DNA from 4 places in the Paenibacillus enshidis genome. Region 4 is predicted to be linked to each of the others. Evidence: riboswitches for the same ligand, from Rfam matches in the RefSeq annotation. Region 4 holds a riboswitch; each other region holds the start of a gene.
The links. A riboswitch is a leader RNA that binds a small molecule or an ion and turns the genes downstream of it on or off. The one in region 4 is predicted to bind cyclic di-AMP.
Positions count from the first base shown of each region.

Region 1: another riboswitch for cyclic di-AMP. It lies ahead of ACE41H_RS12365 (hypothetical protein); the one in region 4 lies ahead of ACE41H_RS10360 (TrkH family potassium uptake protein).
Region 2: another riboswitch for cyclic di-AMP. It lies ahead of ACE41H_RS20415 (C40 family peptidase); the one in region 4 lies ahead of ACE41H_RS10360 (TrkH family potassium uptake protein).
Region 3: another riboswitch for cyclic di-AMP. It lies ahead of ACE41H_RS22030 (C40 family peptidase); the one in region 4 lies ahead of ACE41H_RS10360 (TrkH family potassium uptake protein).

Region 1 covers NZ_JBHHMI010000009.1:53,603-58,356, forward strand. Annotated here, with positions in the region: gene ACE41H_RS12360 (DEAD/DEAH box helicase family protein) at 233-1,906, opposite strand; gene ACE41H_RS12365 (hypothetical protein) at 2,157-2,552, opposite strand; cyclic di-AMP (ydaO/yuaA leader) riboswitch at 2,683-2,877, opposite strand; gene ACE41H_RS12370 (rhamnogalacturonan lyase) at 3,051-4,754, opposite strand, start outside.
Region 2 covers NZ_JBHHMI010000025.1:29,551-34,304, reverse strand. Annotated here, with positions in the region: gene ACE41H_RS20425 (M1 family metallopeptidase) at 1-342, shown strand, start outside; gene ACE41H_RS20420 (hypothetical protein) at 357-1,187, shown strand; cyclic di-AMP (ydaO/yuaA leader) riboswitch at 1,429-1,566, shown strand; gene ACE41H_RS20415 (C40 family peptidase) at 1,573-2,049, shown strand; gene ACE41H_RS20410 (GNAT family N-acetyltransferase) at 2,170-2,700, shown strand; gene ACE41H_RS20405 (4a-hydroxytetrahydrobiopterin dehydratase) at 2,774-3,073, opposite strand; gene ACE41H_RS20400 (hypothetical protein) at 3,185-3,478, opposite strand; gene motA (flagellar motor stator protein MotA) at 3,696-4,496, shown strand; gene motB (flagellar motor protein MotB) at 4,468-4,754, shown strand, end outside.
Region 3 covers NZ_JBHHMI010000031.1:43,899-48,652, forward strand. Annotated here, with positions in the region: gene ACE41H_RS22025 (heavy metal translocating P-type ATPase) at 1-1,970, opposite strand, end outside; gene ACE41H_RS22030 (C40 family peptidase) at 2,158-2,631, opposite strand; cyclic di-AMP (ydaO/yuaA leader) riboswitch at 2,636-2,771, opposite strand; gene ACE41H_RS22035 (hypothetical protein) at 3,118-3,327, shown strand; gene ACE41H_RS22040 (MFS transporter) at 3,311-4,531, opposite strand; gene ACE41H_RS22045 (TetR/AcrR family transcriptional regulator) at 4,603-4,754, opposite strand, start outside.
Region 4 covers NZ_JBHHMI010000007.1:82,219-86,972, forward strand. Annotated here, with positions in the region: gene ACE41H_RS10355 (CPBP family intramembrane glutamic endopeptidase) at 1-1,651, opposite strand, end outside; cyclic di-AMP (ydaO/yuaA leader) riboswitch at 1,905-2,052, shown strand; gene ACE41H_RS10360 (TrkH family potassium uptake protein) at 2,109-3,452, shown strand; gene ACE41H_RS10365 (potassium channel family protein) at 3,471-4,136, shown strand; gene ACE41H_RS10370 (hypothetical protein) at 4,186-4,431, shown strand; gene ACE41H_RS10375 (LysR family transcriptional regulator) at 4,718-4,754, opposite strand, start outside.

The DNA of each region.
Region 1 (4,754 bases), on a different contig from region 4:
AATCAAACTTGATTTTATCACAATCCAATATTGGGTAAATTAACGATTATTCATCGAAGAATAATTCCGGAAATATCGAGAATCAGGTTAGACACCGTTTTAAAAAGTCCAGGAAGAAAAGAAAGGAAATTCGTAAGATCAATGACGACGAGAAAGATGAAAACAAAATAGTCTGAATTCCTTTTTCCAGGGAATTCAGACTATTTTTTTGACCTAGGTCAATGTTGAACGTTCAGGTGGCTCCTGAGCCACATAGCGGCTGTTCCGGTAGCACGGCCGTAAATGCAGGCAATGCTTCGCTTAAAAACCAGTTGGTGAACTCCGTTCTCCAATCGGCTTTAATCCGCAGAAACAGCTCCGAGCAGGCATCATGATAGGCCTGAACCATCGTTTCCCTGCCGTTCTCGCCAATTCCGGCCTGCCGCCGCAGCTCCTTTGCGCCTTCCATATACCTGGCCCAGTATTTGTCCAGCAATTGAATATATTTATGACTCCAGCTCAGAAGATGCCTGCTCATCGTCGGCCGCTTCAGCAGGCATTGCCATATATCCGACCAGACCTGCTGAAGCTCCTGAACGTCAAAAGCATTTCCCTGCAGCAGCAGATGGTCATCTTCCAGCATACCCTGACCGATCGTCAACAACCAGTTTCGCATCTTCTCCAGATATATAGTATCCATTTCAGTGATCGTTGCAGATACATGGGTATTCAGTATATGCTTGATATTGGCCTTCTCCCACATTTGATCACGCCGCTCATACACAAGCTGCCGGTGAGTATGCACAATCCGTTCCATTTCCGTAACATACAGCCATTCCTCTTCCCAGCGTGTCCCATCAGGCTGCCATATCAGCATGCGGTGTTCTTCTGCCGTCTTCGGCCGGGCCACTCCCCGGTTGGAAACTTCTGCTGCACCGGAATCCCTTTTCACCAAACATTTCAAACCCGCCGTTCTCAAACTTTCCGCCGAACCGGACGCCGGCCCGCCATCCGTTCCGCTAAGCTTGAAGGAGGCCTTCTCCCGGCGATATCCGATGACTTCCTCCGTCACGGACCTTTTTCTCAAATCTGAAGCAGGCAACATCACCGTATCCAGACCATAAGCCCTCTGCAAAAGGGCGGCTTCTCCGCCAATCCGGTCTGTCATGCCCGCAATACTCCCGTACTGCTGCATATAATGGTGCACCGATATTTCGGCATGCGCGCCTGCAACCATCTGCTCCGCTGCTCCGCTCTGTTCCGAAAGAGTGATCGGGGTCATCAGATGATGAACAAGCACCTGCTCGACATTGTCGATGACCGCGCAGGCATTAAACGTCTGCATACGTTCGCCTGCATTCATGGTCAGATGATCGAGCAAATAGTCTGCTGCAAATTCCCGGAAATCGCCAAAGGTAATATCCGTGAGATAGGCCTGCTGCTTCTCTTCCGCTGACGCGCCTGCAAGATTGCAGCCTACGGTGAGACCAAGCATTGTGTATACCGGATATAACACATTATAATCCCTCCAGGAGCATTGATTGTCCGTCGACATCATGTGCACCCCGCGCCCTGGCAGGGCACGCCAAGCGCATGCCAGAACCGAGGCGAGCAATCTTTCTTCGTTGGAGGCCATTTGAATAATTTTCCCCTCGGACATCCACCAGCCTGCAGTCATCTGCAGTTCGTGCAGTTCAAGTCCTGTTACCCGTTTGACAGCTTCCTTCGCTGCCGCAAACACCATGTATTTATGCTGATAGCTTCCGGCTCCCGCTCCTCTGCTTTGTCCGGCGAGATGCATTTGTTTCTTTAATTCACTATCTTTTACAAATCTGAGCTGCCGATGTAATGAAGTGATCTGGATCAGATGATGATCCATGGAATCCGGATGACTTTCGGCTGTCTGCCGCCTCTTCCGTTCACTCATCTCAATCATTCCTTTGGATGTAGTAATATCTTTTTTACATCCCAAAGTAACATACGGTTCTGAACGAATTCTGAACAAATCTTAGTGCCCATCCCCACACCTTTTTGCATCCTTCAGGAAGCCTGCCCTTTAACCAGTCCCGCATAGAAGCCGTCCTTCGCCACCAGTTCTTCGTGTGAGCCCTGTTCAGGCAGTCTGCTCTCCTTTTATTGGTATATTATATTACAAAAATACCGTCACCCGTCGCTTATCATTGGAGAATAAATCCGACTTCCCCTGTCTTGGTATAAATCACCCGGTTCGCCCCCATCCGCTGGTAAACGCCCCTCGGATGCAACAGCTGCCGGGTAATGACGCAAATCTCCCGCTCTGTCCATGATCTGCAGATTTGCAGGTAGCGGCAGGTGAGGTTCAAACTGCTCTCAAATATGAAAATACGGCCCACCGTCATTTTGGGAATAACCCATTTGTCCGTCATGGACGTATCGATCCGAACAATTTGCTTCACCCCTTGCTTTTCAAATTGCTTTTCTTTTACAGCGCTGTTCGTCAGAACCGCAAAGGGCAAATGGTGATGCTGCAGCAGCTTCACAAATTTTCGGCCATCGTTGTTAGGAGCAACAACGAGAATGGTCTCGGTTTGCATTTAGATCCTCCTCGATATTCGGGCAGCAAAGATACAAAAAAAAGAAGCCAGGGCGTCCAAGTAGCTTCCCGCGGCTTCTTCCAAAGGTCCACATGTCAATAAAACATGGACTGGATATTAGTCGGTTTGCTGCCTCTCCCTGTACGCTTATGAGGTTAGCTGTCGGATTCGGGCGAGAGAGTCGCCCTACGCGGCTGAGACCTTGGAATCTCCTCCGCGATTCACCCCTGCAAGCCAGGCCTTTTCCGACTCTCCTGCCGGAACAAGCTGGCCGCTTTGGTTCCCCCATTTTCCGCTCTGTGCGGAAATTCAGCGGTAAAAGCAAAATCATCACAAAGAAAATATTTAAATTACCGATTTGAATCATACACCCGGCCGACTGAAAGTGTAAAGACTTCTATTCCCGTTTCTAATAAAAATTTGCTGCAATCCAAAAAGGCAGGCGGAACGTTTGCCCGCCTGCCTGCTGAAACCCTCGTTTTTCAGCTGATTTTCACATCATTTCTTCTCTGTTCCGATAAACAACTGTGCATACCGGATGAGGCTCCAAGCAGCCCGCTGCGAAATCTGCTCCTCTTTTTTATTCCCGCTGATCTGGAAAGCGAATTTCTCCATCAAGCTTACGGCTTTGCCGGTATTCCCCTGCTCCAGCTGCCTTTGCGCCTGCTTCAGGGTGCTGTTCAGACGGGAAGCCAGATCGCCTTTTACTTCTTTGGCCGCACGATACTGCACAAATGCGGATTGCAGACCGTTCAGCGCGGCGGGCGCATGGAAGACGGAAACCGGCACATCCGCCCAATCCGTGTCTGAAGCAAAATAGAAGCTGGTATATGACGGCTGGTTGTAGGCCGTATTTTGCCGTGCTACCCCGGTCCGGTACTGCGGATCATGCATAAGCGTGTACAGCTTGCGGTCCGTCACTTCTGTGCTCAGATAAATCCGGATCGCCGAGCTGTCCGCCTTGCGGACAAGCATTTCTTCTCTCCAATCCCCGAAAATATCCGCCACAAGTGAAGGCGTTCCTTTGGTGTAGTTGTTGGTCAAGGTTCCATCGGCTGTCAGCAGGACACCACGCTTCCAGTCTTCAATCACCGGCGTGACGTCAATCGCCCCGTTCACAATTTGCGTTGTCATGTCCGCGGCCCATTTAATGTTCATATTGGTGCCCGGCATACTGCTGCTGAGCTGCTCCCCGGCCGCCGTCCATAGGCCAACCGCCCAGGACTCCAGCCCCCTGTGCTCCGGATCGATATCTCCCACCATGCCGCGTCCTGTATCCTTGCCGGTGTAGCCGCCATAGAGGACCTCGCCGGTGGCCGCATCACGCAGGGAATAACCGTAAGGGGCATAGGTTCCGCCTTCATGAACCATGAAAATTTCCTGTCCCGGCCGGTCCGGGTCAATATCCGTAACATGCAGCGCGTCCCCGTGTCCCAGACGGGCTGTGGTTCCCGGCGCTGCGCTCTGCTCAGGCATCTCATCCATGGAGCTGTACAGCAGGCTGCCGTCGTGATCCAGGGTAGCCGAGCCATAGACGATTTCATCCCTGCCGTCCTGATCAACATCTGCCACACTCAAGGAGTGCGCCCCCTGGGTCGTCAGCGTGCCAAGCTGCGGATCGGTGCCGTCCCTGCCGTGCGGGCCGTCATTGAACGGATTGCTCATGACCGTCCAGCCGCTGTCCGCAATCCACTGCTTCCGCAGATGCTCGCCATCCCACTGGTAGGCTGCAATCGTCGAGCGTGTGTAGTAGCCGCGCGCCAATATGGCGGCTGGCTGAACCCCGTCCAGATAGGCGACTCCCGCGAGAAAACGGTCAACCCGGTTCCCGGGTTCAATCCGGGCCATCGCGTAATCTCCCCACATCAGCCCGTCATCATGCCGTTCCGGCTCATACCGCACGGTATCCAGCTCTTTCCCTCTATCTCCGTCAAAGACCGTTAAATACTCGGGGCCGTCGACAATAAAACCTTCAAAGGTGCGCAACTCGTTGCGGCTGCTGCGGGCAGGCGCGTATTCATCGATAAAATAGTCCGCAAGCTCCTCCGCATCCGCACGGGATAGCGGATAATCGTACTGCTGCCCGATGCCAAAGCATTCCTCCAGCGTCGCCGGCCAGTGTCCGTTCAGGACCTCTTCATGCCGGTGCCAGTTCATGAACATGTCCACAATGTGCTCATAATAATCGTCGCTGCTCATCCG
Region 2 (4,754 bases), on a different contig from region 4:
GACAGCATTCAGCTGCGCAAGCTGGAGAATGGCATGTACGAGTCTGCCGTTACCGTGTCCAAAAAGGGCGGCGACGTGCCGGCCGTACCTATCCAAGTAGCATTCAAGGATAAAAGCAGCATACAGAAGACATGGGACGGCAAACAGCAGAAGGTAACCTACCGTTTTCAAAGCAGGTCCCCTGCAGTCTCGGTGGTCATTGATCCTCTTCATACGATCCCTCTGGAGAACAACCACCTGAATAACACACTGCTGGCTGAGCTGCCGGAGAAAACCGAAACACGCTGGCTTCTGGGGATGACCAGGCTGGCTGAAGCTTTGATTAGAAGTCTGTCATGGTGAGGTGTCCGCAGGTGATGAATTCTGTCAAAGAGGGTTGGACGCTCGTCCGCTTGCATTTTTTTATCGTAATTCTGCTGTTTATCTACCGTCTTGCTTGGGGAGTATTCAACTATAAGTACACTGAATCGGGTATCGTGCCTCTGCTGCTGCGCTATCCGGGAAGCGGCCAGAGCGAGCTCAACCGGACCTTATTCTGGATGGAAAGCCAGATTGCATTGGCGCAAAGCTCTTCCGTCCATCTGTATTTGTGGGTTCTGCTTGCGGTCATCGTGCTGCGCATGCTGCTGACCCCGTTGGTCCGGGCGGGTGTATATTACAGCCTGCATATGAAGAGACAGCAGGGGCGGCGCTCCTTTCTCACCGGCATCCGTCTGTTCTGGCGTTCGTCCCTTTTATATTACACGGTTGAAACCTGCCTTCTGCTGCTTCCCGGGTACTGGATTGTACCGCGTCTGCTGCAGACTCTGTCCGGTTCGCTGCAAGAACCGCTTCTTGCCGCCGTCCACCTTCTCCCTTACATCGTTTTATGGGGCATTTTGGCCTGGCTCATCCGTCAATGCGTGATGTACATGCAGTTCGGAACGATCAGCGGGAGGGGCGCATGGTTCTCGCTCGCCTGCTGCATGCGGTGTATTCTCCCCGGCATCGGAATATCCGCAGTGCTCGGAGCATCTGTCATCGTCCTGCTCTCTATCTTTAGCGTCTCTGGCTGGCTGTGGACAGGGTTGCTTGCACTCATCCTTCACCAGACTTATCATTTCATTTCTTCACTTTTTACAATATGGCACACATCTGCACAGTATTATTTATGGAATACTACTTGTGATTCGTTCACCAAGGAGTAAAATGATGCCAGCGTCTGCTGAAAATAATCTCATGTAAATTCTTTTAACATAGTACTTTCGATATTTTTAGTCTCTGTTTTAGCAGAGACTATTTTTTTACAGCTTTTTGCTATGAAACATTTGCCAAACTATGCTTCCTTTGTTACAATAGTCCCTGTGAACTGATAGTAACAACTTTGTAATTATTGCTGTAACCTTTTTAGACAACCTATTCATGAACGATCATATGCTTCAAGGTGCACATCTAGTAAAGCCGAATTCCCGGCACCGGGAAGCGGGGGAACCAGTTTTGGGTGAATTGATCTCGCATCAGAGGGATCATAGGGGAGCCTTCTACCGAACCCTTAAGCTAACTTCGCAGGCGTTGGAAGGGGTTTGTATTTTTTTGAAAAAGAAGCTAGCTATCGCAGCCATGAGTGCAGCAATCGCCTTCGCGGGCCTTTCATTCGGCGCTGGAAGCGTGTATGCGGACTCCAAAATGGACCAGGTCATCCAGGATGCCAAAGGCACCTCTTATAGAGCAGGCGGCACCACGCTGAGCGGATTTGACTGTTCCGGATTTACGAGTTATGTATTTGACCAGCTTGGGCTTGATCTTCCCCGCCAATCCTCCACCCAGTTCGAAGCGGGAACCGCTGTTTCGCGGGATGAAATGAGACCTGGAGACCTGGTATTCTTCAACACGAATGGAAGAGGAGTTTCTCATGTAGGGATTTATGTAGGTGACGGCAGATTTGCCCACTCCTCCTCATCACGTGGTGTCACCGTCAGTTCGTTGGGCGAAAGCTACTACGCTGATCGATACCTTGGTGCCAAACGTGTCATGAGTACATCCACTTACGAATCTGTTGCCCTTGATTAGAAATTATTTACATCATAACTTCAGCAGCTTCGATTCCCGCCGGAATTGAGGCTTTTTTTGTTGCCAAACAGGCTTAACCGAAGTACCCTTTTTAAGAAGGGATACGTAAGGGGGAAAAATATGTCCGCCGAATCAACAAGCTATCAGATCGTTCCGATGAGTGAAGAGCAGGCAGCTGCCATAAGTGAGTGGAAATATAAACCGCCCTATGACATTTATGGCTGGCTGCCTTGGGAGCAGATGAAGGCTCTCGACATCGAATTTGCCAACCCGGAGCTGCGAAGCTCCCAATATGTCGCTGTATTGGATGAGTCAGGTGGCCTATGCGGGTTTGCCCAATATTTTCCCATGGAAGAGGTGACCCGTCTTGGGCTCGGAATGCGGCCGGAATTATGCGGTCATGGACACGGTGCGGAGTTTGTCCGGGCTATCGCTGAGGAAGCCAGGCGCCGTGCGCCGCAAAATGAGATCGACCTCGAAGTCCTCGTCTGGAACAAACGGGCCATCAGGGCCTACCGTTCTGCAGGCTTTCGCATTACCGATGCCTATGAGCGGCAAACTCCGGACGGGATGAAGCCTTTTTATTGTATGGTCTACAATAGCGGGGAAGACGCAGACCCTATACCAAACGCCCTGGATTCAGAGTCTTAGCTCTACCCAGGGCGTTTGCTATTTGATCGCTTATTGCGGTCCGTTGATTTGCCGTTGCAAGGTTAATCCAGGATTAATCCTCCGAACGCATGTGTTCGAATGCTTCATTGTACTGCTGTGCTTCTTTTATATCTACTGCTGTAATCCCGCCTTCATCCCACGAGGTGAGGCGCAGCGTAACCGTCTTGTAATCAATGGTAATAAACGGATGGTGATTGAATGCTTCCGAAATACCGGCTACTTCATCCACGAATGCGATTCCTCTCATAAAGCTGGAAAAGACGTATTTCCGAACAATCCAGCGTCCCTCCTCTAGCTCCCAGCCCTCTAATCTCTCCAGATGAGCCTCTATTTCTTCTAATGTAAAAGGCATAGTATTCCTGCTCCTCTCCGTGATACGGAAGCCGTTCCTGATGTTATTGGGGCCAGCCCTTATGACCGTGTTCATATTACCATGGCTTCGCTGAGAAATCCAATGGCTATGTTATACGAGGGATACGAAGGTCAGCTCCTCTTCACCGATCAGAATGTCGATCCGGTAACGGTTTCGGTCATGAATGATGACACCGCTCCCGACCGTAATAACAGACTCTTCTCCAAGCGCGTAAAAGAGATCCTCGGCCAGCGCTTCCTGAACCTCAGCTCGTTCCGCACTCTCCAGACGCTCCCATTCCTCCTCTTCCATTTCAAAAAAAAGGTAACTGTCCGGAATACGCCCTACTGCGTCCGTCAACTCCTTCAGAATGAGTTCATATTCTCTTCCATGCCTAACACCCATGTGAGCCCTCCACTCTTCTCCATTCCGGATTTGGAATCCTGTTCTCAAAATTGTCATTTAACAGCGTTGTCTTCATTATACCGTGAAATCCCCCTAAAAAAAAAAGGGGCTTTTGTCGATAAATATGGTAGTCCGTTTCACCAAAATACGTTGGAGGGCAAGGATGTCCCCTGGCCGGACCGGATGTTCTACCAATTTCTCATGGACGAGGTGTACAATGCAAATTTCATCAATTATAGGACTTGCACTCGGGCTCATATCCCTGGTTGTCGGCATGATCCTCAAAGGGGCGCCTGTCGTCAATTTGGTTAATAACCCTGCAGCTTACATGATTATCTTTGTAGGCACAGCCGCCAGTGTATTCATGGCCTTCCCGATGTCGGACATGAAGAGAGTACCCAAGCTTTTCAAAATTATTTTCACTGAGCAAAAGCTGCCTGACCGCCAGCAATTGATCACTACATTTATGGAATGGGCCTCCATTACCCGCCGTGAAGGTCTGCTCGCCCTTGAGCCCAAGGTGGAAGAGATCGACAACGCCTTTCTGCGCAGCGGAATGCGGATGATTATTGACGGCAATGATCAGGAATTCGTACGGGATGTGCTTATGGAGGATATCAATGCAACGGAGGAAAGGCACCGGTCCGGTGCGCTGATCTTTTCCCAAGCCGGTATGTATGCTCCGACACTGGGGGTGCTCGGGGCGGTAGTCGGTCTGATCGCAGCTCTTGCCGATCTCAGTGATATGGAGAAGCTCTCTCACGCGATCGCCGCCGCCTTCATCGCCACACTTTTGGGTATTTTTACGGGTTATGTATTATGGCACCCTATGTCGAATAAATTAAAACGGCTGTCCAAAAGGGAAGTCGATATCAAGCTGATGATGGTGGAAGGCCTGCTGTCCATTCAATCCGGTGTATCCACCATAGCTATCAGTCAGAAGCTGTCCGTATTCCTCACTCCTACGGAGCGGGCTCAAATGAGCTCCGATGAGAAGGGAGCGAGCGACAGTGAGTAAAAAAGGCAGACACGAGCCGCATGAGGAGCATGCAGACGAGAGCTGGCTGCTTCCTTATTCCGATTTGATGACCCTGCTGCTCGCCTTGTTCATCGTTCTGTTCGGTATGAGCTCGTTGGATGCCAAGAAATTTGAACAGATGGCGAAGTCGATGAGCTCCGCCTTCAGCGGGGGAAGCGGTGTGCTGGATAATACCTCCGCCAACCCGGTCGAAAATCCCTCCGTGGATATGGGCAAGAATAAGGAAACCGTGCAGGA
Region 3 (4,754 bases), on a different contig from region 4:
ATGTCCGCAGCCTCAATCGCCGCATCCGAGCCCAGACCGCCCATGGCAATCCCGACATCGGCCCGCGCAAGTACGGGAGTATCATTCATGCCGTCACCGATAAAGGCAATTTTGTCCCTGCGTGCTTTTTGCCGGTCCAGCTTCTCAATCTCCTCTACCTTATGCTGCGGCAGGAGCTCGGCGTGCACTTCGTCCAGACCAAGCTTCCGGCCTACGGCCTCACCAACAGCTTTCGCATCACCGGTAAGCATGATCGTCTTTTTCATGCCCAGCTCTTTCAAGGAGCGGATGGTCTGTTCCGCATCCTCCTTAATCTCGTCCGCAATGACGATATACCCCGCATAGCTCCCATCGATAGCTACGTGCACGACCGTTCCCGGTTCTTCAGGTGTCTCGAAAGGAATCTGCTCCCGGTTCATGAGCTTGGCATTGCCGGCCAGAATCTGTTTTCCTTCAAACCGCACCTGAATGCCGTGGCCCGCGATTTCGTTATATTCCTGAACATCAGCCGCCTGCAGCTCTTGCCCGTAAGCTGCGCGAATGGATTCGGCAATCGGGTGATTGGAATGGAGCTCGGCATAAGCAGCGCTGCGGAGCAGCTCCTCCCGGGTTGCCCCGTTAGCTGGATAAATCCCGGTCACGGTAAAGGCCCCTTTCGTAAGGGTGCCTGTTTTATCGAATACGACATATTTTACATCATTCAGGGCTTCAAGATAGTTGCTGCCCTTCACGAGCACACCTTGCCTGGAGGCCGCCCCGATCCCGCCGAAAAATCCGAGCGGAATGGACACCACCAACGCGCAAGGGCAGGAAATAACGAGAAACACCAGAGCACGGTAGACCCATTCGGAAAACGTGGCACCACTGATCAGCAATGGCGGCACGACGGCCAGCAGGGTGGCGACAATGACGACAACCGGCGTATAATAGCGTGCGAATTTCGTAATAAACTGCTCCGTCGGCGCCTTCTTGCTGCTTGCATTTTGTACCAGCTCCAAAATTTTGGAAACGGTGGATTCACCGTAGCTTTTAGCAACTTCAACGGTCAATACTCCGTTTTTGTTAACAAAGCCGCTTAATACCTCATCCCCGGGCTCGACCTCGCGCGGCACGGATTCGCCTGTTAAAGCCGAGGTGTCCATGGCGGTTCTGCCCTCCAGCACTTTGCCGTCGAGCGGGACCCGCTCGCCAGGCTTCACTATGATGAGATCACCGACACGAACCTCTTCCGGGGCCACCCGCTTCGTCTCAATTCCCATCTGCAGGTTGGCATAATCAGGCCGGATATCCATCAGGCTGCTGATGGACTTGCGCGACCGGCTCACAGCTATGCTCTGGAACAGCTCACCTACCTGATAGAACAGCATGACGGCCACGCCTTCGGGATACTGCTGAATGGCAAAGGCGCCGATGGTGGCGATGGACATCAGAAAATGCTCGTCGAACACCTGACCTCTGAGGATATTTTTAACAGCTCTGAGGACAATGTCACCGCCAACAATAAGATAAGCGACGGCGAACAGCGCAAACTCCGCTACTCCCGTAACAGGTGACAATAACCCGACTCCTGTAAGAAGGGCACCTGCAATCAAGCGAATGATCATGCGTTTCGTATTGCCCGCCCCATGATCATGGCTGTGCCCGTGACTGTGGTCGTGAGCATGATCGTGGTTATGACCATTCTGTGCAGCCACATGGCTTATGGCCGCTTTCGCAGCAGCTCCGTTCCCCTTCTCCACGACCTGAATATGAGGCTCCAACTGATTCACTTTTTTCCTGGCTGCTGTGACGACATCCTGATCATGCGTTTTGTCCACTTCCATCGTAAGTGTCTTGCTTACAAAGTTAACAGAACAGTCCATAACCCCGTCCAGCTTCTTCACACCGTTCTCAATCTTCATGGCGCAATTCGCACAGTCCAGGCCTTCCAGTATAAGCTCCCGTTTCACCTTTTCAACCGCTGTACCCATGAGGCTCCTCCCCTTCCTGGCAGCCAAATAACTATATATGAATAATTGTTCATGTGTTTTGAATTTATTATATGTAGTGAAGGAGAGGATTGTCAATGCAGTATTCCCAATCTGTGCAAAGTGCATGACCGGATAGCAAAAGAGGACAAACCTGAAAATAACTTCAGGCTTGTCCTCTTTCATTTCGTCAACGCGCTTCGCTCACCATTTGGGCATAGCTTGTCTGGCTGATGACGCGGCGGGCAGTTACATATCTGTTCTGATAATAAGACTCCGACAGGCTGCTGACAGTAACACCCTGGCTGCTTGAGGAATGGGCAAACTGATTGTTCCCCAAATAGATGCCGGCATGGGAAATGCCGCGTCCGCTTGTGTTAAAAAACACCAGGTCTCCCGCCCGGAGATCTTCTTTGGCGACTGCTATACCTGCGTTAGCCTGCTGTTGGGAAGTGCGGGGCAAGTCCAAACTAAACTTGTTGAATATGTACAGAATAAAACCGGAACAATCGAATCCTGCAGTTGTGGTGCCCCCATATTTGTATGGAGTGCCTGCAACCTGACTAACATAGCTGTTGATTTGTGCTTCGCTGGCATGTGTAGTGGCAGCCCCGGATGTAAACAGTACGGCAGCTCCAAAAATCGACAATATCGCTTTTTTCAAAAAAATGTTCTCCCTTCAACGCCTACGGAGTTAGCTGAGGGTTAGGTAGAAGGTTCCCTTTACTCTTTTATGTACAAGAATAATTCACCCGGAATGGTTCCCCCGTTTTCAAACACAATGAAATTCGGCAAATATTAAAATTTTGTAACCTTAATCAGAGTAATATACCCGAATGCTCTTTGTCAATGGAAGAAATACCCTTATAGATCGAAGATAAAATGGCTATATATCACTAAAAAAAGAAGTCCATAAAAGTAACACAAAAGAAACAAAAATGTAAACACGTAATGCATAGTTAGCTGAATCGAGAAACATATTACACGCAGGTTGGAGGAAAACACCGTCAAGATGGCATGTAAAAAACCGGTCGTGGCAGTTCCTTCAACCGGTTGAATGCTTCCATATTATTATCGGAGTCGGACTTCTTTCGGAGGCGTGTTAATCTTATGTTAATATAGATTTAACAAGCGACGGGAGTTGATCTTGATGAAAAGATATCCCCTTTGGTACAACGTAATTGTAGGAGCTGTACTGATCGCACTGATCTGCGCACTATTTTTTGTGGAATATAACATAACACCCTATGCCTTGTTCGTCCTGTTTATAGCCATGGCTTCCCGGGATTGGAAGACCGACCGCCGCTACTCCATTTTGTATCTTGTTTTGGCGGGGGTATACATTATTTTGATGCTGTAGCCTTTTGAACCTGTTGGCGCTCCGTAAAATAATAGATCAGTGCCATGGCTGGCAGGGCAATGCCTATGACGGACGCCGCCTTCCAGCCCCCCAGGTCATAAGCCCATCCGCCCGCTGCAGAGCCCAGGGCTCCACCTGCAAAAAAGATAGCCATAAACAAGCCGTTCAACCGGCTGCGCACCTCGGCTCCAAGGGCAAAAATCGCACGCTGGCTGAGAACCAGATTAGCCGACACGCCCATGTCTAAAAGAATCGCAGAAAAGACTAATATGGTTACGGTAAGCACCGAACGGGTATGAACCATGAAAGGCAGAGCCAGTGAAATGATGACTGCAGCCAAAGCAAGCCCTGTTGCCGGCCGAATCCAACCCCGGTCCGCAAGACGGCCGGCAATCGGTGCCGCGATCGCGCCAGATACTCCCGCTAAGGCAAACAGTGCCACTTCCGTTTGCGAAAAATGAAATGCAGGCCCTGTCAGTAAGAGCGAAACCGTCGTCCAGAACAAGCTGAAGGTCCCAAATACAGCAGCATGATAAATGGCCCGGCGCCGCAGGATTGGCGTAGTTTTCAGCAGATGCCACATCGATCCGATGAGCCTGGAGTAAGATTCGTTTGTCACCGGCTTTCTGGCAGGAAGCGCCTTGGCCAGAACCAGAGCCAGCACAAGAATCAGTACGGCGGATAAGACGAATACAGAACGCCAGCCCAGCAGATCAGCGACCATGCTGGACAGCGGACGTGCAAGCATAATGCCGAGCAGCAAGCCGCTCATCACATTTCCCACGACACGCCCGCGGGTTTCGTCAGGGGCAAGATGGGCCGCATAAGGCACCAAAATCTGCGCTGCCACCGATCCGATCCCGATCATTGCGGCCGCAAGAAGAAACAGTGCGGCGCTTGGAGCCACCGCCAGGGTAAGCAGAGACAGTGTAGTGAGCAGCAGGGCACCTACAACCAACCTCCTGTTTTCAACAATATCCCCCAATGGGACGATAAATAGCAGGCCGATGCCGTAGCCAATCTGCGTCAGGGTAACGATCAAGCCCGCCGCTCCCGAAGATAGTCCGATGGACGAGCTGATTTCCCCGACCAAAGGCTGGGCATAATATAAATTAGCCACAATGATGCCGCACGAGATGGCCAGAAAAAGTGTCAGCCACGTCGGAACGGTTTTCACAACCGATTGATTTCCTATTGAACTCATAAAAAGGGCCCCTTTACATTTTGATTTCATTTTACAGGAATGAATGTTCCAGAAAACTCAAAAAAATTTAGCTACAGCATTTCAATTACCGCAGCTATCATGTCTTCGGCCGCTCGCCTGTCACTTGTGGATCTGGCCACAACGTTGATGCCGTGATTCAGGTGAAGCAGTAGGGACGCAAGCACTTTGATATCCTTGTCAGGGCTGATTTCGCCGCTCTGCT
Region 4 (4,754 bases):
CTTTTTTAGTAGGGTTGAAGAGATACACTACATAGCCGACTACAGCCGGCAGCACCATCCCGATGGCTCCTACGGCGATGTTGACGACATCTCCCATCGACATCAGGCTGATGCCCATCAGAATGCTGTCAAATATGACATGACTGAACATGGCGGTAATGAAGCCGTATTTAAGGAAAATAAAGCTGAACAGCAGCCCGAGGAACAGCAGTTCAATCGGACGGGTGATGACAGGATAAATCGGGTACAGGGTATGTCCGAACGCCCAGATCAGTGAGCTGAGGGCGCTGGCGGCCAGCGTGCTGCGCACGATCTTTCTCAGCATCGGGATGCCGAACAGCCTGTAAAGCGCTTCTTCCCCGATTCCCGCCATCCAGGCCATGATCGGCAGCAGCCAGGCGTAGGTCATATTATACGGCGACTGCGTTTCATCGATGGTGGACCAGCTGCCGATCAGCAGGTTGAGAATGACAAAGATGACGGACTGAACCCCAAGCAGGATGAAAGCCCACACATATCCGGCGCCCATGCTGCGCAGCACATACACTCCATATCCGGGCTCCTTTGCACGCGGCCACGGGTTGAGTCCTGCTGTTTTCCAAAGCCCGTTGCCTCCTACAAAGGAGAAGTAAATGATAACTCCCATCATCAGATTAAAGATGATTTGCAGACCGATGCCGAAGATCAGGATGTCGCTATTGGCGGATTGGGCTTGCAAATAAGGCATCATGTTGAGCAGAGTCAGCACCGAAATGGCAAAATAAACGAAGCTCAGAATAATACCGCGGGTAAACGAGGTATGACGTCGGGTCAAGCTGCTGTACACCACGGCAAGCACACCGAGCACAAAGGAAAACAGCATGTAGCCGATATAGTACAAAAGGTTGGCAAGCTTCGTCTGTTGATCGACATATTCCGTATGGGAAGAAGGAACGGCAAAGGAGGACTCCAGAGAGCGGACACCCCCGTTTTCAAACGTCAGTCTGACCTGAAGCATAGCATCCCCGATCTTGCTTCCTTCGTCCGAATAGGTAAGTCCGGGTTCACCTTCCCTGGTCTCAGCGGTTAGATTTTCCGTGTTATACCCCATTTGCTTCAGCAAAGGGGCAGCCAAAGCCTTTTTATCTGCAAGCGGCATACCTTCTTCGTATGCCCGCAGCAGTCCGCTCCGGGTTTCACCGTCAGGAAGAGCCTCGGTGTTGTTATAAAATCCGTCCCCGTTTTGAATAATAAAACCGGCAGGCTTCCCCGTCTGCAGACCGACATCAACCATGACGGTGCGGTCCTGCGCCGGGTCGGGAAGGCTGACCCGGTAAAATTCGTAAGGATACTTCCCGCCCCACTTCCGATTGTATTCGGGGATAAGCTGCTCTTTGGAAAGATACCCGTACAGTTCGGAATGTGCTTCATAGGCGGGAGCGGGCATTCCCCCTGCCGACTCTTTAAAACCCAAAACGGACTTGGCAAAGCCTTCTGCGCGCTCTACAGCCTTCTGTTTGCTGATTGCCTCCCCTGGCTGATTCTGGCTTAAGGATGCGAGAACCGGCAGCAGCACCTGCAGCAGCAGAAACACGGCGAGGCCGATGATGCCCAGGATGCTCAGCTTCTTGAAATCAGCGGTTAATTTAACCGGTTTTCCTATGGGATTCATCTAATACCTCCTTCATATGGACCATTTTAACATCTTTCCGTGAGAAGTTCCCTTCCTTTGCAGGAAGGGGATGAAAGGACCGCCATCGCTTCATAAACGTGTGTAAATGCGATGAAAAAGATGAAAGAATACAATAATGTAGGATTCATGAGAGCTGGAACGCTTCTTTTGCTCTGAATTGGCGTTATTTGAGCCTTTTTCATGAAAAGCATCTTTTGTGATGTACAAGGAGAAGGTTTATAATTTGTTTGCAATTGCATACAAGCCGAATTTCGTTATGAATACGGGGGAACCATTTAATTGGGGTGAATTTCGCATCTGGTCATGGGCCGGGTCTGAATAGGGCGATTTCTGCGGCCCGAATCCGTCAGCTAACCTCGTAGGCTGCAGGCAGGAACCTGGTCAGGCACTTGGTTTTCCGGTGTCTTTTTTTAATGACTTTTTCTAGAGGTGTATAATGATAATTCCCAAATTGAAATGGCTGCGCCTTTCCCCTCCGCGCATTCTCGTGAGCGGTTTTGCCCTTATTATTTTGCTCGGTGCAGGACTGCTTATGCTGCCAATCTCCAATACGTCGGGGGTGCCGCTGCCTTTTATTGACGCTTTGTTCACAGCGACGTCGGCTACTTGTGTGACCGGTCTGGTCGTTGTGGATACAGGCACGCATTTCACGGTATTCGGTCAGGTCGTCATCGCGCTGTTAATTCAGATCGGAGGCCTTGGCTTCATGACAATGGCTACCTTGCTGGCTCTTGTGTTCAAACGCAGAATTTCGCTGAAGGAGCGGCTGATTCTTCAAGAAGCGATGAATCAAACCTCCATGGAGGGTATTGTCGCCCTGATCCGCAAGGTGCTGTTGTACTCGCTAACCATAGAAGCAGTGTGTGCCGTAGTGTTCGCGGTCCGTTGGTCCTTTGACATGCCTGTAGGCAGAGCTATTTATTTCGGGGTGTGGCATGCCATTTCGATGTTCAACAATGCGGGTTTTGACCTGTTCGGCGATTTCCGCAGCCTGACGTTATACGTCAACGATCCGGTTGTCAACTTTACAGCCATGTTTTTGATCGTTACCGGCGGTATCGGTTTTGTGGTCATGTCGGATCTGGTGGAATACCGCAAGAAAAGAAAGCTGTCCCTGCATACCAAAGTCGTGCTTACGATGACGGCTATTCTTATTATTGCAGGAGCGCTCGTTATTTTCGTCTTTGAATTCACCAATCCGAAGACGCTTGCCAGCCTTCCCTGGTCAGGCAAAATCCTGGGATCGTTGTTCCAGTCGGTTACGCCCCGTACGGCGGGCGCCAATACGCTGGATATTGCGGGACTCCGTCAGGCCACGCAGTTTTTCATTATTATATTGATGTTTATCGGCGCGTCTCCAGGCTCAACGGGGGGCGGCATCAAAACGACGACCTTTACGATCATGGCTGGAGCCGTTGTGTCCATGATTCGCGGAAGGGAAGATATCGTGATTTACCGTTACCGTCTGGCTCAGGATCGTATTTTGAAAGCACTCACGATTACACTGCTCGCCCTTTTTCTCGTGATAGCTGTTACGATGATCTTGACGACTACAGAGGATCGTCATTTTCTGATGATTCTGTTCGAAACGACCTCTGCATTCGGAACAGTCGGGCTTTCCATGGGGCTGACGCCCGATTTGTCGGTGATCGGCAAAATATTGATTAGCTTCACGATGTTTGCGGGCAGGCTCGGACCGATCACGCTCGCATATGCTTTGGGCAAAAAACAGAACAAAGAGCTTTACCGTCACCCTGAAGGCAAAATGATTATTGGATAAGGGAGTTACAGATCAACAATGAAGATTCAGCAGTTCGTGATTATCGGTTTGGGACGCTTTGGCTCCAGCCTGGGATTGCAGCTTATGGAAATGGGATACGAGGTGCTTGGCATCGATAGGGATGAAGATGTCGTTGAGGAAATGAGCGAGCATCTGACCCATGCGGTGGCCGGTGATGCAACCGATGAGCAACTGCTCCGTTCCATCGGGGTCCGCAATATGGATTGCGGCATCGTGGCCATCGGGGACGACATCCAAATGAGCATTCTCGCTACTATTCTATTGAAGGAACTGGGCATCAAGACCGTGGTGGCCAAAGCGATCTCCAAGCTGCACGGAAGGGCGCTGGAAAAGCTGGGGGTGGACCGTATCGTATATCCGGAGCGGGATATGGGCATACGGGTCGCTCACCAGCTGGTTACCCCCAATTTGCTTGATTATCTGCAGCTTTCCAAGGACTACACCATTGCGGAACTGAATGTGCCGGCATGCCTGAACGGCAAAACGCTGTCTGAGCTGAATACACGGACCCGTTTCGGCTGCAGCATCGTGGCCATTCACACCAGCAACGGGGTGCTGATTGCGCCGACGGCCATGGATAAGGTGCACCGTGATGACATCATGGTCATCATCGGTACAAATGATAACATCGGCCGGTTCGAGGAAGAAGTGGTTAATCAGTAATCATTCTGCTCATTTTGTAAGTGTTAATTAAAAAATAAGTGGGAATAGCTTGGATAATAATATCGATAAACGAGGCCGGTTGGAGGAAGAGGTATTTTCCTACCGCAGCACGAAGGACCAAAAAGTGATTCTATACTGGCAAGGCAGACAAGTGATGATCTTGCAAGGAAAAGATAGCGAAAAATTCCTGCAGCGAATCGCCAATGCCAACGTCAGCCAAGAAGAACAGTTGATTATGGCCAAGGTCACAGGAAATTTTAAGCGGGGAAACGAAAAGCTGCCAAAGCGCCGGTAGGACTAGGATCAAAATTTGACAGTACCCATAACAAGCTCCCTAAAAGCATCGACTTTGCTCAGACTGCTAATGAAGAATTAGAAATAGGAAACAAGGTCAAGGACAAAGGGAGTCTTCCCTGACCTTGGCCTTTCTTCTTACTTTTCTTGTAAGAGGGGTATGCACGATACCAGCGGAGAAAACGAAGCAATTCCGGAGAAGCGCAGCGATCGCCTTTGGCCCGAAGGGTCAACAGCGATCGGAGGAATGCTTCGTTTTCGGAGCGTCTCGGAACCCCCTCTTTACCTCACACCATCCGGTAGCCGGCAAAGGAGGCGCGGGTT